Regions from separate parts of the Comamonas sp. Z3 genome, predicted to be linked through region 2. Evidence: predicted binding sites of a transcription regulator. Region 2 holds the regulator's gene; the other holds the start of a gene.
The links. The regulator FNR, encoded in region 2, switches genes on or off when oxygen is low (the NO sensors DNR and NnrR bind a similar motif). The targets are predictions, from matches to a motif close to TTGATNNNNATCAA.

Region 1: FSY59_RS11115 (hemerythrin domain-containing protein) is a predicted target of FNR. The motif match lies at 5,759-5,772, and genes of this name have one in related genera.

Annotation. Positions count from the first base shown of each region.
Region 1 covers NZ_VOQU01000003.1:572,767-580,117, reverse strand. Annotated here, with positions in the region: gene FSY59_RS11145 (VanZ family protein) at 1-433, opposite strand, end outside; gene FSY59_RS11140 (CopD family protein) at 491-907, opposite strand; gene hemB (porphobilinogen synthase) at 1,040-2,050, shown strand; gene FSY59_RS11130 (magnesium transporter CorA family protein) at 2,183-3,382, shown strand; gene FSY59_RS11125 (dienelactone hydrolase family protein) at 3,582-4,274, opposite strand; gene FSY59_RS11120 (MarC family protein) at 4,457-5,104, shown strand; gene FSY59_RS11115 (hemerythrin domain-containing protein) at 5,201-5,698, opposite strand; gene FSY59_RS11110 (ABC-type transport auxiliary lipoprotein family protein) at 5,869-6,552, opposite strand; gene FSY59_RS11105 (MlaD family protein) at 6,663-7,351, opposite strand, start outside.
Region 2 covers NZ_VOQU01000001.1:827,026-834,376, reverse strand. Annotated here, with positions in the region: gene FSY59_RS03940 (HD-GYP domain-containing protein) at 1-808, opposite strand, end outside; gene FSY59_RS03935 (sulfite exporter TauE/SafE family protein) at 919-1,632, opposite strand; gene hemN (oxygen-independent coproporphyrinogen III oxidase) at 1,636-3,018, opposite strand; gene fnr (fumarate/nitrate reduction transcriptional regulator Fnr) at 3,334-4,056, shown strand; gene FSY59_RS03920 (hypothetical protein) at 4,223-4,486, opposite strand; gene FSY59_RS03915 (FixH family protein) at 4,858-5,163, opposite strand; gene ccoG (cytochrome c oxidase accessory protein CcoG) at 5,279-6,721, opposite strand; gene ccoP (cytochrome-c oxidase, cbb3-type subunit III) at 6,804-7,351, opposite strand, start outside.

The DNA.
Region 1 (7,351 bases), on a different contig from region 2:
ACTGGTTGCGAAAAGCGCTCCAGCGCGACAGTGCCCCCAGCCTCTCCAGCAGCGCAGCCAGCAGGGCACCGATCAGGGTACCGCCGGCATTGAGCACCAGATCCAGATTGGACGGCACGCGGCGCGGCAGATAAATCTGCAGAAACTCCATGCACAGGGACAGCAGCGTGCCAGCAAGGAAAGCCAGCGGCACGGCCAGCCTGGGCTGGCCCGAGCGCATCAGGGCCAGTGCCAGGAAAAAGCCCAGCGGCGCATAGCCGACGATATTGGTGTTGACGTCGAACCAGGTCCAGTACGGCGGCGGAATCCTGGCAAACAGAAACACGCTGGGATCAATCCCCTGTGCGCGCCAGCCGTCGAACGGGAACAGGCTGGCAAACACGATGAGCAGGCCATAGACCAGCGCCAGCGGCCAGGCCGAGGTATGGCGCATGGAAATCACCGGCACCGCGGAATCGGACACAGTCGCCTCCTACTCTCGGCACAAGACTCAGAAGGGCTTGACCACCACCAGAACCACGGCAGCGATCAGCAGCAGCACCGGCACTTCGTTATAGAAACGGAACCAGCGATGGCTTTTGTGACAGGTGTTGTCCGCCAGCTTGCGCAGCAGCACGGCACAGCTGTGGTGATACCCGATGACCAGCAGCACCACGGCCAGCTTGGCATGCAGCCAGCCGCCCGCAAAGCCCCAGCCCAGCCACAGCCACAGGCCCAGGCCCAGCGCAGGCACGGCCAGCATGGTGGTGAAGCGCAGCAGCTTGCGCGCCATCAGCAGCAGGCGCTCGCGCTCTGCCACCGAGCCCGGAGTGACCATGGCGACATTGACAAAGATACGCGGCAGATAGAACAGACCAGCAAACCAGCTGGCGACAAAAATGATGTGAAAGGCTTTAACCCATAGCATGGGGCCAGTGTAAAGGCCTGCGCCGCGCCACAGCCGCTGCGCACCGCGTCTTTACCCCGCAATGAGACAGCCGTCATGGAATAGTCACTCAGCTGCAAGCCAAGCCACGGCGGATGGGGCACAATTTTCCCCATGCATCTGTCCAGCCCCACTCCTTTTCCCCAGAATCGTCCGCGCCGTCTGCGCCGCGATGCTTTCACCCGCAATCTGGTGCGCGAGAGCGTGCTGACGCCGCACGACTTCATCTACCCCGTGTTCGTGCACGAAGGCCAGAACAAGCGCGAGGCCGTTCCCTCCATGCCCGGCGTGGACCGCCTGAGCCTCGATCTGCTGCTGCCCGTGGCCGAGGAGTGCGTGAAGCTTGAGATTCCCTATCTGGCACTGTTCCCCGCCATTGAATCCAGCCTCAAGACGCCCGACGGCAAGGAAGCCCTGAACCCCGACGGTCTGATTCCGCGCGTGGTGCGCGCACTGAAGAAGGAATTTCCCCAGCTGGGCGTGATGACCGATGTGGCCCTGGACCCCTATACCAGCCACGGCCAGGACGGCATCCTGGACGAGAGCGGCTACATCATCAACGATGACACCGTGGAAGTGCTGGTCGGCCAGGCCCTGGCCCATGCCGAAGCCGGCGTGGACATGGTGGCTCCCAGCGACATGATGGACGGTCGCATCGGCGCCATCCGCGAGGCGCTTGAGCTGCAAGGCCACATTCACACCCGCATCATGGCCTACAGCGCCAAGTACGCCAGCGCCTTCTACGGTCCCTTCCGCGATGCCGTGGGCACGCGCGGCGCCCTGGGCAAGGCCGACAAGAATGTCTACCAGATGGACCCGGCCAACACCGACGAAGCCCTGCGCGAAGTGGCGCAGGACATCGCCGAGGGCGCGGACATGGTCATGGTCAAGCCCGGCATGCCGTATCTGGACGTGGTGCGCCGCGTCAAGGACGAGTTCAAGGTGCCGACATTCGCTTATCAGGTGTCCGGCGAATACGCCATGCTCAAGGCCGCGGCCGCCAACGGCTGGCTCGATCATGACGCAGTGATGATGGAAGCACTGCTGGCCTTCAAGCGCGCCGGCGCCGACGGTATCCTGACCTACTTTGCCATCGACGCCGCCAAGAAGCTGCGCGGCCTGTAACAAAATTGATAGCTATCAGCGCAGGTCATGCTTGCGCCTGAGAGCATTTCAGGCATGATCTGACGGCCCAGGCAGCTTGCACGGGCCGTTTTTGCATCTGCTTTTGCACTGACATCGAGACTGCCTATTCCCATGCGCGTGCTGCATATCTCTCCCCTCTATGCCCAGCCTGTTGACGGACTGCCAACGCAGGCTGCGACGACGGGGTTTTACTGGGTCTCCTGCGCACGCTCGGAGCTGGAGACTCAGCTGCCGGCCATTCAGACCATGCTGACCAGGCTGGGCGGCTCCGCTCTCGTGGACCTGCATGTCTCCGACCTGCTGAATCCGGCCATCCCTTCCAACTACGACTACACCTCGGTATACGACGTGCTGGTGTTCCGCCGTCTGGCCAACGCCCATCTGCCGCCGCTCAACGGCAGCCACGCCTCGCCCGCGCCAGCCGTGGCCGCACCGCCTGCCCTGGTGGCCGGCACCGGCAGTGCGGCATCCAGCGCCCCGCCGCCATCCCACAGCCTGGCCCACAGCGGCCAGCGCGAAGCGCCGGTGCTGCAACGCGTGGAAACGCAGCCCGTGGGCTTTGCGCTGTATGACCAGATCCTGCTGTCCGTGCATCCCGACGGCTGCTTTGTACTGGAAAACTTCTGGCAGCGCCTGATCTCCGGCCCCGCCAAGACTGACGGTCGCCAGGTCAGCAGCAAGATGCCCGTGGAGCCTGCGGACCTGATGCTGCGCATGGTCAACGGCATGGTGGACGGCTATCTGGACCTGCGCCGCACGCTGACGCGCCAGATCGACCACTGGCAGATGGCGCTGCTCAAGCCCAACAAGCGCTTCAGCAACTGGGCCAGCGTGCTCGATGTGCGCCTGGCGCTGCACCAGCTGGATGAAATCTGCGAAGACCAGCGCGCCGCCGTGCAGGACTGGACCGAGGCACTGGAGGGCTGGCCGCCCGAGCACACCCCCGCGCGCCAGCATGAGCGTGAGTTGCTGCGCGTGCGCTCACGCGACGTGCTCGAACATATAGAGCGCGTGACCCACCATATTCACCGCATGGAGCAAAGCGCCGAGACCGCCGTGCAGATGCACTTTTCGGCACAGAGCAACCGAGCCAACGACATCATGCGCACGCTGACCACCGTGACGGCCATCTTTCTGCCGCTGAACCTGATTGCCGGCATCTTCGGCATGAACTTCGAGTTCATCCCCTTCGTGCACAAAAAGGACGGCTTCATCTGGGCCCTGGCGGCCATGGTGATCATCACCGTGGTACTGGTGGCCTATTTCTGGCGCCGCCGCTACCTGGAAAGCGAAGAAAAGGACTCCCCCTGAGCGGCTCTGCCGCCTCACCTTGTCTCTTCGGGAGGGGGATGACCGCCTCGGTGCGGGGCGGCGCGGCCGGCGTAGGCCCTTCCTCACTGTCTCTGCACTGAGGCAGTACGCGCCTTATGGCTTGACCCCATAATTTGAATAAAACTAGCTTCTAGCACTTGTGCATAAAGGGCCAGAAGCTATTGTTTTGATACTTCGATCAGCCTAGGTGCTGTTTGAAGAAGGCCAGAGTGCGCTCACCTGCCAGCGCTGCAGCGGCTTCGTTGTAGGAGCCGCGCTGGTCGCAGTTGAAGCCGTGGTCGGCGTCGTAGACATGCACTTGTGCCTGGGGCTGTGCCTTCTTGAAGGCTTCGACGGACTCCAGCGAGATGTAGTGATCCTTGCTGCCGAAGTGGGCCAGCACCGGGCACAGCGCCTGACGGCTGGCTTCCAGCTCGCCCGTCATGCCGCCGCCGTAATAGCAGACTGCAGCAGAAACACTGGCCAGGTTGCAGGCCGAGCGCCAGGTCAGCAGGCCGCCCCAGCAAAAGCCCACCACACCGATCTTGCCGCCGGGCACCAGCGTCGCGGCATGGGCCACGGCCGCCTCCACATCGCGCAGCGCGCCAGGCTCGGGCAGGGCTTCCACCGCAGTCTTGAGAGCAAAGCCGGCCTTCATATCGTCTTCGGTGTAGCCCAGCTCCACATCGGGCTTGACGCGGTCAAACATGGCGGGGGCCACGGCCACATAGCCCTGGGCAGCATAGCGGTCTGCCACGGAGCGGATATGCGAGTTCACGCCGAAGATCTCCTGCAGCACCACGATGGCACCGCGTGCCTGGCCCTCGGGCATGGCCACATAAGCGGGGGTTTTTACGCCATCCACGGCTGTCAGTTCAACAAAGCTGCCCATTGCGAAGCTCCTTAACATGGTTCAAAAGGGAAATCCGCGACGCGGTCGCCAGCAATGCTGTAATGGCTGGTGCCGCGTCGACGATTCGCTCATTTTTTCACAGGAGTGTTCATGCCAGCTATCCCGGCCCCACAAAAGGCAGACAGTCGCAACAAGCCCCCCATGCCCGGAGGCGAGCTGTAATGGATATCAAGCCGCTGATCACCCTGGTCGCCATCATCAACCCGCTGGCCATTGTTCCGTTCTTCATCCACTACACGGCCGGCTTCGATGCAGAGCAGCGCTGGCAGACCATTCGCACCGCCGCCTTTGCTGCCTTCTGCGTGATCGCAGTCTGTGCGCTGCTGGGGTTGCAGATTCTGCAGTTCTTCAACATCTCGCTGCAGAGCTTTCAGGTCGGCGGCGGTCTGCTGCTGCTGATCAGTGCAATGAACATGCTCAACGCCCGCCCTGCCGAAGACCGGCCCAACAATGCCACGCTGGCAGCCGGCGTCGAAAAAGCCGCCGAGGGCAACAGCATCGCCGTCGTGCCGCTGACCATTCCGCTGCTGACCGGGCCTGCCGCCATGTCCACCGTGGTGATCTATGCCGATCAGGCGCGCACCATCTGGCAGCATGTGGCGCTGGTCGGCTATGGCGTGGTGGTGGCGGCCGCCATCATGGTGTGCTTTTCGCTGGCCCACCCGATTGCCCGCGTGCTGGGCAAGACCGGCATCAATGTGATGACCCGGCTCATGGGCCTGATTCTGGCCGCGCTGGCCATCGAGGTGATGGCGGGAGGGCTGATCAAGATCTTCCCCATCCTGGCCTCTCCGGCCATATACCCTTGACCCCCTGAGCGGCTACGCCGCTTCCCCCAAGGGGGACGGCAGCTCCGCTGCCCGGCAGCGCTTGCTCGCTGTCTCTCGCCTTAGCGCGTGCCAGTTTCAGGCAGTTACCACTTCCCTTTTTTCAGCTTCACCACAGGCACCACCACAGCCGGTGATCGGCTCTGCAGGCAAAGCCTCGGGCACCAGCACCGCGCCGGTCACCGGGTCAAAGCCCGCGCGGCGCATATGCAGGGCCAGGGCGGCATCCATGTTCTGCGCATGGTGGCTGAACCAAGGACCCAGCTCGGCCGCCATATGGCGGATGGTGGCCAGATCACCTTGCTCTCCCTTGACCGCCCCCTCGCGCAGGACGGCCAGCACCACCTTGTGCTGCTGGCTGTGGCAGTTGCCCGTGGCAAATCCCGTGGTCTGCATCCAGCGGTCCTCCTGATCGAAGTGCTGCTGGGTGTGGGCAATCAGCTCGTCCCAGAGCGCACACAGCTGCTCGTCGGCGGCTGCCTCCACCTGGGCCAGCAGGGCGACGAACTCCTCATGCACCGCGTCCATGACGGGAAAATCCAGGATGAGAGCGGCATTCCATTCGAGGCTGGCCATGGCAGTTCCTTGTGCGAGATTGAGGAACTGGCAGCTTAAGAACAAGACCAGGTCCGTCCATTGACCCATATCAGCAAAGCGGCTGCCGCCAGACCCAGAACTTGCCCGGAATCAACAAAGCCTTGCATGGCAGGGCTTTCCGAACGGCGCTACTTGGGGCCGGACAGAACCTAGCGCCCGTAGCCCTGCAGCCAGCGGCTGAGCTGGGCCGCCGCCTCGTCCACGGCGCGCGCCATGGCCTGGGCACCTCCGGCCGCATCGGCTGAGCTGGATGGCACTTCGACCGTGAACACCTTCTGGCCCAGCAACTGGTTGCCTGCACTCTCGCCGGCACCGATCAGGCTGGCGCTCAGACGCAGCAGCGCACGGCTGCTGCTGGCACTGTCAAAGACCTGGTTGAACTCGTCCACCGTCACGCGCAGCTGCGCAATCGAGCGCTTGTCGGCCAGCAGGGGGCGGACATTGTCCTTGCCCGAGAGCACGGGGCGCTCCAGCCCCAGACGCATGCGCAGGCGCTGCTCCACCATCTGGGACGGAGGCAGGCTCCAGCGCGCGTTCTGGTAGGCACGCAGCTGCTGGCTGTCGCTGTAGTTCAGGCGGTAGAACATGGCCGTCAGGCCCTCGGGCAGACCCGGAGCCTGGACTTCGGCCAGCACCAGCGGCACCGGCGCCACCGAAGCCGCGGCTGCATTCGCGGCCGGCGCGGCCAGGTCGGCCACGCCCAGGTCATAGCGCACCGGCTGCGTGGGTGCCGTGGGCAGGCCCGAGCAGGCGGCAAGCGCCAGCACCAGCGAAGAAGTGCCCAGCAATCGCCATGCTCCACGGCCGGTGAATGAAATCTTTGTGTCTGCCATATTGATTCCTTAGGGACTTAGGCCAGCCAGGATGGATGAGCAGCAGGCATTTCCATTGAGAAACCGCCTACCTGGTCCGAATTTTCGCAAGTCGTGTCCTTGTTGCCGCTTCACTTGGCCGGAGCCACGAAACCGGGCTCGCCGGGGCCCGGCTGGCCCAGGCCCTGGCCGTAGATGACGGATTGCGGGTTGTCATTGAAGCGGCCTGCCGCCGCGCCCATGGTGCGCGCAGCGCGCGAGACATCGTCGGCCGCGCCGTTCATGCGCGGCAAGGTGCTGCGCCCCAGCGATTCGGCCGCCTGCGACAGGGCCTGCGTGCCCTCGGCAATCTGCTGCAGCGGGCCGTCGGGCGCATTCACCTTGCGCACGGTCTGCTGCAGATCGGTCGCCACGCCCGTGGCGGCATTGCCGGCCTTGGTCAGGGACTGCAGGGTCTGGTGCGCATCTGCCGTGAGCTGAGGAAAGTCCTTGGCCGTCTTGTTCATGGTCTCGGCCAGATCCTTGATCCCCCCGGATGCGGCCGCGATATTGTCCAGCGCCGCGCTCACGCGCTTCTGGTTGTCCTCGCCCAGCATGGCATTGAGACGGCGTGAAATTTCGTCAACCCGCTCCAGCAGCACCGGGCCCTGGTCGGCCAGCATGTTCAGCGGCGAGGACTTCATGGGCAGGCGCGGCAGGCCGCTGGGCCCGGGCTTGAGCGGCTGCGAAGCCCGGCTGTCATCGTCGAGCTGGATATGGGCCAGCCCCGTCACCCCCTGATAGCCGAGCTGTGCATAAGTGGCCGGCGTGACCGGCGTGT
Region 2 (7,351 bases):
GTATCTGTCCGGCAACATCCATATCGGTCGCCAGCAGGCCAAGCGGAAAGCCCGATCCATCGGCCCACTCATGATGCTGGGCGATGGCCGTCGTGACCGAAGGAGGATAGCCCATGGACAGAGCCAAAGCCACCGACTCTCCGACATGCCGTGCATAGGTGGTCTCTCGCAGCGGCATGCGATCCGTGGCTTGATTCAGTGCATTGGCCGACGCGGAAATCTCCAGCCCTGGCTTGCCGATGTCATGCAGCAACGCTGCCGTGCCCAGATCCTGCAGCACATCGTTGCGCAAGCCCAGCGTCTTGCCGAGCAACAGGCTCAGCACGGAAACGTTCACTCCATGAACACCGAATGTGACGCCGCCCGTATCCGCGAGCAGATGCAAGCTCAGATCACGATCCTGCGCCAGTTTGACGACTTGCTGCGCAACCAGCCTATCCGTCGTGGCGCGCGCCCGTTCGGGGTTGGCAGGCAACAGGGCCTGAACATCGTCAAATACCGACACCGCACCCAAAAACCGGGACTGCACGCCCAGAATGCTGTCTCGCCAGGCATGCGCATCGCTGTCCGGATGGCTCGCAGCGGAGCGAGGAGGCGCGACGGAAGGCGTGACAGCCTCCTCCAGATCACTTCTGGAGAGATCAACCTGTACGGCCTTGAGCTTCAGGGTCCTGAGCGTCTGCAACTGCTCGTCATTGACAATCTTGAAGCTGCTGACGGGAAACGGGTGGCGCAGCCAGCCAGTCTCCAGATGGACATACATGCCAATTCGCAGTTGTCCGATATCAATAGCAACGAAACGATTCACTTTGAGCGCTACACACAAGATAAGACATTATTCCGCAGTTCCATGACTGCTCAACCATGACTAGGGTCTGTTGGGATGCAAACTGCACCAACATTCCCCTCCTGTGTGACTTATCGGCACCAAAGGCTGGGTTTGTAGACCAGATCCATCCACAAAGCCCAACTCGCAACACCAATCAGCATCAAACCCGCAATTCTGGTGCCCCAGCGCGCCCGCAATGCATTCAGATGCGACTGCCCCAGCTGCCACAACCAGGGGCCCGCCAGCAACCACGCTGCGCCGCCAATGGCAAACGCTGCCATTGACAGAGCACCTTGCCAGACTCCGCCACTCAGCGCGGCCACCAGCACTGCCGAATACAGCAAGCCGCAAGGCATCAGGGCCCAGGCAAAGCCTGCGGCCAGACTCCCTCCCGGGGCGACGACCCAGGGCTGGACCCTGGCCCAGACAGAGCGCCCCGCCTGCTCCAGCCATACCGGCTGCCGCGCCTGCACCAGCATGGCCAGACCCCAGGCCATGACCGCGACATGCATCAGCGTCCACAACTTCTGCAAGGCCGTTGTCTGGCTGGTCAGCCAGGCCAGACTCTCCATCGCCACGGCCGCAACCCCGCCCAGCAGGGCATAGCCGGCAATGCGTCCCAGATGAAACAGGCTGGTGCGCAGCCATTGGCGTTTTTGCAGGCCGTGCAAGGCGATGACCTGGCCATCGCTGACAGGCCTTGCCCCTGTAACTACACTGCAGGGCGCAGCGCACATCACAAGACAATGGGGCCCACCCACGAGCCCCATGATCAAAGCAGTCCAGACCAGCGAAAACAACATGCGCTAGATGATGCGCGAAAAGCGCGCTCGGTTTCGGTCGGCCTGCAAATATCGATCAAACAGCATGGCTACTCCGCGCACAAAAAACCACCCCAGGCCCGTGACCTTGAAGCCCTCGTCGGATAGCTGAACCAGGCCATTGCGCTGCATTTCCGCCAGCGCTGCCAACTCCCGAGCAAAGTACTCGCGGAAATTGATCAGCCAGGCCTGCTCCATCGGCTCGTACAGGACGGAGCCCTGACACATGATGGCCATGATGATGGCTCTGCGCACCAGATCGTCACGCGAGAGCGCCAGTCCGCGCTGCACGGGCAGCATGCCGCCATCAATGGCGTCGTAATACTCTTCCAGGGTCTTGACGTTCTGGCTGTAGGTGGCCCCCACCTTGCCGATGGCCGATACGCCCAGTGCAATCAGGTCGCAATCGGGCTGGGTGCTGTAGCCCTGGAAGTTGCGATGCAGGCGCCCCTGACGCTTGGCGATGGCCAGAGAGTCGTCGGGCAGTGCAAAGTGATCCATGCCGACATAGACATAGCCACCATTCATGAATGCATCAATTGCGCCGGAGAGCATGTTCAGCTTCTCCTGTCCCATGGGCAAGTCAGCCGATGCAATACGCCTTTGCGGCTTGAAGCGCTCGGGCAGATGCGCATAGGCATACAGAGCAATACGGTCGGGACGCAACTCATTGACCTGGGCCAGCGTTCGCGCAAAAGACTCGGATGTCTGCTTGGGCAGGCCGTAGATCAGGTCCACATTGATGGAGACAAAACCCAGACGGCGGGCCTCGGCCACCAGCTCAAAGACTTGCTCGGCTGGCTGCTCCCGGTGCACCGCTTTCTGCACCGCAGGGTCAAAATCCTGCACGCCAAAGCTCAGGCGATTGAAGCCCATGTCCTTGAGTGTCTTCAACCTCTCGTTGCTCACGGTACGCGGATCGACCTCGATGGAATACTCGCCGGCCGGATCGAGCTTGAAATGCTCACGCATCAGAAGCATCAACTGCTGCAGCTCGGCATCGCTGAAGAAGGTCGGCGTGCCGCCTCCCAGATGCAGCTGGCTTACCAGCTGGCCTTTGCCGCAATGCTCGGTATGCATGGCCAGTTCACGGCCCAGATAATCCAGATACTCGGCAGCCTTTTCATGATGCTTGGTCACGATCTTGTTGCAGGCGCAGTAATAGCAAAGCGACTCGCAAAACGGCACATGCACATAAACGGACAAGGGCAAGGCGCGTGAACCCGAATGCGTCTTGCGCTGTTTCAGCGCCAAGATGTAGTCGTCTGCACCAAAAGCCTCAACAAAACGGTCGGCTGTTGGGAATGATGTGTAGCGTGGGCCAGGAATATCAAAGCGGCTCAGCAACTCGGGCGTGACTGCGGTCATAACTGAAAGTTAGGGTGCGCCCACACTCCACATTGAGCAGATTTCAAAGGGAATCAGACCCTGGAAATCATGCCCATAATGGGCAGATTTCAAAGGAAATCAAATCCTGGAAATCATGCCCATAATGGGCAGAAGCACATGTTTTTGAATGAATGCAAACAATGTGCACCAAGGCAATCCAGCTGTCCTTGATGAATATCAAGAGAGCGCCATGCAAGTACTGCGACAATTTGATCCAACTCATCACTAACTACGAGGTCAATGATCGGCGCGACTCTCCAGTCCAAGTCTGTCTGTGCCGTTGCTGAAAAGCCCATGAATCTTCAGACCATCAAAGCATCCTGCTCCAACTGCAATCTGCGTGAACTGTGCATGCCCATGGGCCTGGACGATGAACAAATGGAGCGCATTGACGAAATTGTGGCCACGCGCCGCAAGGTCAAACGGGGCGGGCTGCTGTTTCGCAACGGCGAGGAGTTCACCTCGCTGTACGCCATTCGCACCGGCTTCTTCAAGACCAGCGTGGCCACCGAAGACGGTCGCGACCAGGTCACGGGCTTTCAGATGGCCGGCGAGATCATCGGTCTGGACGGTATCGTCAACGACCACCACACCTGCGATGCCGTGGCGCTGGAAGATGCCGAAGTCTGCATCATGCCTTTCGACAAGCTCGAGCAGCTCTCGCGCGAAGTCACGGCACTGCAAAATCATGTGCACAAGGTCATGAGCCGCGAAATCGTGCGCGAGCATGGCGTGATGCTGCTGCTGGGCAGCATGCGCGCCGAAGAACGCCTGGCGGCCTTTGTGCTGAACCTGGTGCAGCGCCTGTCCGCACGCGGCTTTTCGAAGTCGGAGCTGGTGTTGCGCATGACGCGTGAAGAAATCGGCAGCTATCTGGGGCTCAAGCTGGAGACCGTGAGTCGCACCTTCTCCAAGTTCGCCGAGGAAGGCATCATCGAAGTCAGACAGCGCCATCTGCGCATTCTGGATACCGAGGCGCTCAGGCGCATCGTCAACAGCCAGCAATGCCAGGACTGAGTTCAACAGCAGCCTTCAAGAAAAAGCCCGCAGACAGCGGGCTTTTTTGATGGCGGCGAATGCCTGCCAGGAGTTGCCGCCGCCGAGGCCGCCGGCACAGCGAGCGGCCAGCCCCTGCATCCAAGGCCGCCACCTGCCCCGAAACTACGGTCCTGTGCGCAGCGCCTTATTCGACCAGGGGCTCGGAGACTACTCCCTGGTTCAGATCGCTGGCCGAACGCCCCAGCATGACGGTCATCAGTCCGCTGAGCACGGTGACCGCCCAGAAGGCAAAAAAGGCCAGCGTGTAAATGGCATTGCGCGACCATTCCAGAGGCGAGCCCAGCCAGTGCATGTCCAGCGGATCCACAAAGGCAAATACCACCATTTCCATGATTGCCGCAGCCAGAAAAGCCGGCCAGACAATCCACATCCAGCGTCGAGCATCCATCGCGATTCTCCTTGGCCTGTGGGTTTGAACCCATTTTGCACAATTGCCATGACCTTCCCAGCCGTACCAAGGGCATGCACTCAGATGGGAAACCCTGGACCGCTATTATTTAAAGAGCTTGCAGCGCTTTATTTGTATCGATTCAAGGACTATATCTATCTGAAATAGTCCTGATAAAGCGCTATGCGCTCCTTTTATTGAATACCAGCCGGAGATCCTTTGCCGGTTTCTGAGCACTGCAGAGACCCGCCCGACTCTGCGGTCGACCAGGACATAGAGCGCCGCCGCGACCGGCCGAGCTACAGAAAAGTCTGCAACCAGGGCCGCAAAAAAGGCCGCGGAAGCGGCCTTGGGATGCGTTGAAATCTCGGTCAGCGATCCAGCGGATGGTCCTTGGCCGGCGTCGCGGCATGGTTGCGCCCCGTCACTGCCGGCGCCAGGCTTTTTTCACTCTCGGTGAGGCGCTGGTTGATTTCAATGCCGTGACGGTAGTAGTCGGGGTCAATCACGGGATCCGGCTTGCTCATGGCGATATAGGCGGTCACGATGCCCGCGACCACCACCACGGCGGGACCGGCGATGACGAGCCAGACATGGGCAAACTTCCACCAGGGCTTGCCGTCCTCGGGGTGGATGATCTTGGCCTTTTGCGGGGCCTTGGCTTGTGCTGCCGACATGGTGAAACCTCTTTTCAGAAATCTGGGCGCCCAATTGCAAACCTGCAATCGGGCAGCATCAATTGTTGCTGATTCGCGATGCCCTTGCGTGGCTGTCACGATGCATGCCGCAGGCCTAGCGCGGCACCAGGAACACGGATTTTTCGGAGATGCGTCCGGCCCCAGCCGTCAGAGCATCCACATTGAAATGCACAGGGTGCGAGCCGGAAGCGGCCGAGCCATAGGGAATCTGCAGGCGCACCGCAATGCCGCGCGTCTCGGCCGGACCTACCGAGACTTCCTGCTCGGACACTACCTCCAGCTGATCCAGCCCCGTGGCGCTGATGCGATAGTGCTGCTCGGACTCGGTCGCATTCATGATCTGCAGGCGATAGACGTTTTCGAGCTTGCCGCCAGCCACGATGCGCGACAGCGCGGCGCGGTCGCGAATCACGTCGACCTTGAGCGGCTCGCGCAGTACCAGGCTGGCGATCATGGCTGCGCTCAGCGCCAGCAGCACGGTCGAGTAGATCAGCACGCGCGGGCGGAAGATACGCCGGATCACCTGCGCCTGCTTCCAGAGCTTGGCCACGGCGTTCTGCGTGGTCAGGCGGATCAGGCCACGCGGGTACTCCATCTTGTCCATCACGGAGTTGCAGGCATCGATGCACAGACCGCAGCCAATGCACTCGTACTGCAACCCCTTGCGGATGTCGATACCCACGGGGCAGACCTGAACGCAAAGCTTGCAGTCTATGCAGTCACCCAGACCCTGTGCCTTGTAGTCCACGTCTTTTCTGCGCGGGCCGCGCGCTTCACCACGCTGGACGTCGTAGCTGACGATCATGGTGTCCTTGTCGAACATGGCGCTCTGGAAGCGTGCATAGGGGCACATGTACTTGCAGACCTGCTCGCGCATATAGCCGGCATTGCCGTATGTGGCAAAGCCGTAGAACAGCACCCAGAAAATCTGCCAGCTGCCCTGGAAGGCCATCAGCTCCACACCCAGTTCACGGATGGGAACGAAGTAGCCGACAAAGGTGAATCCGGTCCACAGGGACAGAACAATCCAGAGGAACTGCTTGAGCGACTTCTTCCAGATTTTCTCGAAGGTCCAGCCATGCTTGTCGATGCGCATGCGGGCGCTGCGGTCTCCCTCGACCTTGCTCTCGATCCACATGAAGATCTCGGTATAGACCGTCTGCGGGCAGGAAAAGCCGCACCACAGACGCCCGGCCACTGCGGTAAACAGAAACAGCCCCAGCGCGCTGATGATGAGCAGCCCCGTCAGGTAGATGAAGTCCTGCGGGTAGAGCACCAGCCCGAACAGATAGAAGCGCCGCGCCCCGAGGTCGAACAGCACCATCTGGCGCTCGCCCCACTGCAGCCAGGGCAGACCGTAGAAGACGATCTGGGTCAGGAACACCATGATCCAGCGCCAGCGCGAGAAGACGCCGCTGATGGCGCGCGAGTACACCTTCTGTTCGGAGGCGAACATGGGCATATATTCCTGGCCGCCGTCCACAGGCTCGGGCGTGATCGGAATGACTTTGCGAGGTTTCTCCGGATCGCAGGGCATCGCAGTTCCTTAATATTTTTGTAATTACTGAAAATTCAAATGCGAAAAAGGCGGTGCCTTGGCACCGCCTTCATCACCCGTCTTACTTCTGGGCGCTTGCGTTGGACAGCCCCCAGACATAAGAAGCCAGCACCGCGATCTGCGCCTCGGTCAGCTTGTCCTTCTGGGCAGGCATCTCGTTCATCTTGCCATGGTTGACCATGTCGACAATGACGGACTCGCCCCAGCCATGCAGCCAGATGTCATCGGTCAGGTTGGGTGCGCCAAGCGCCTGGTTGCCCTTGCCATCCATGCCGTGGCAAGCCGCGCAGGCCACGAACTTGGACTTGCCCTGCGAAGCCTTGACGGCATCGTGGGGGCTGCCCGACAGGCTCAGCACATAGTGAGCCACATTGCGCACATCTTCCGCCGAGCCCACGGCAGCTGCCATGGGAGGCATCACGCCGATGCGGCCGTTGGTGATGGTTTCCTTGATCTTGTCGGGCGTGCCGCCGTGCAGCCAGTCACCGTCGCTCAGATTGGGGAAGCTCTTGCTGCCGCGTGCATCGGAGCCGTGGCATTGCGCGCAGTTGTTCATGAACAGACGCTCGCCGATGGCCATGGCCTGAGGGTCCTTGGCCATTTCTTCGG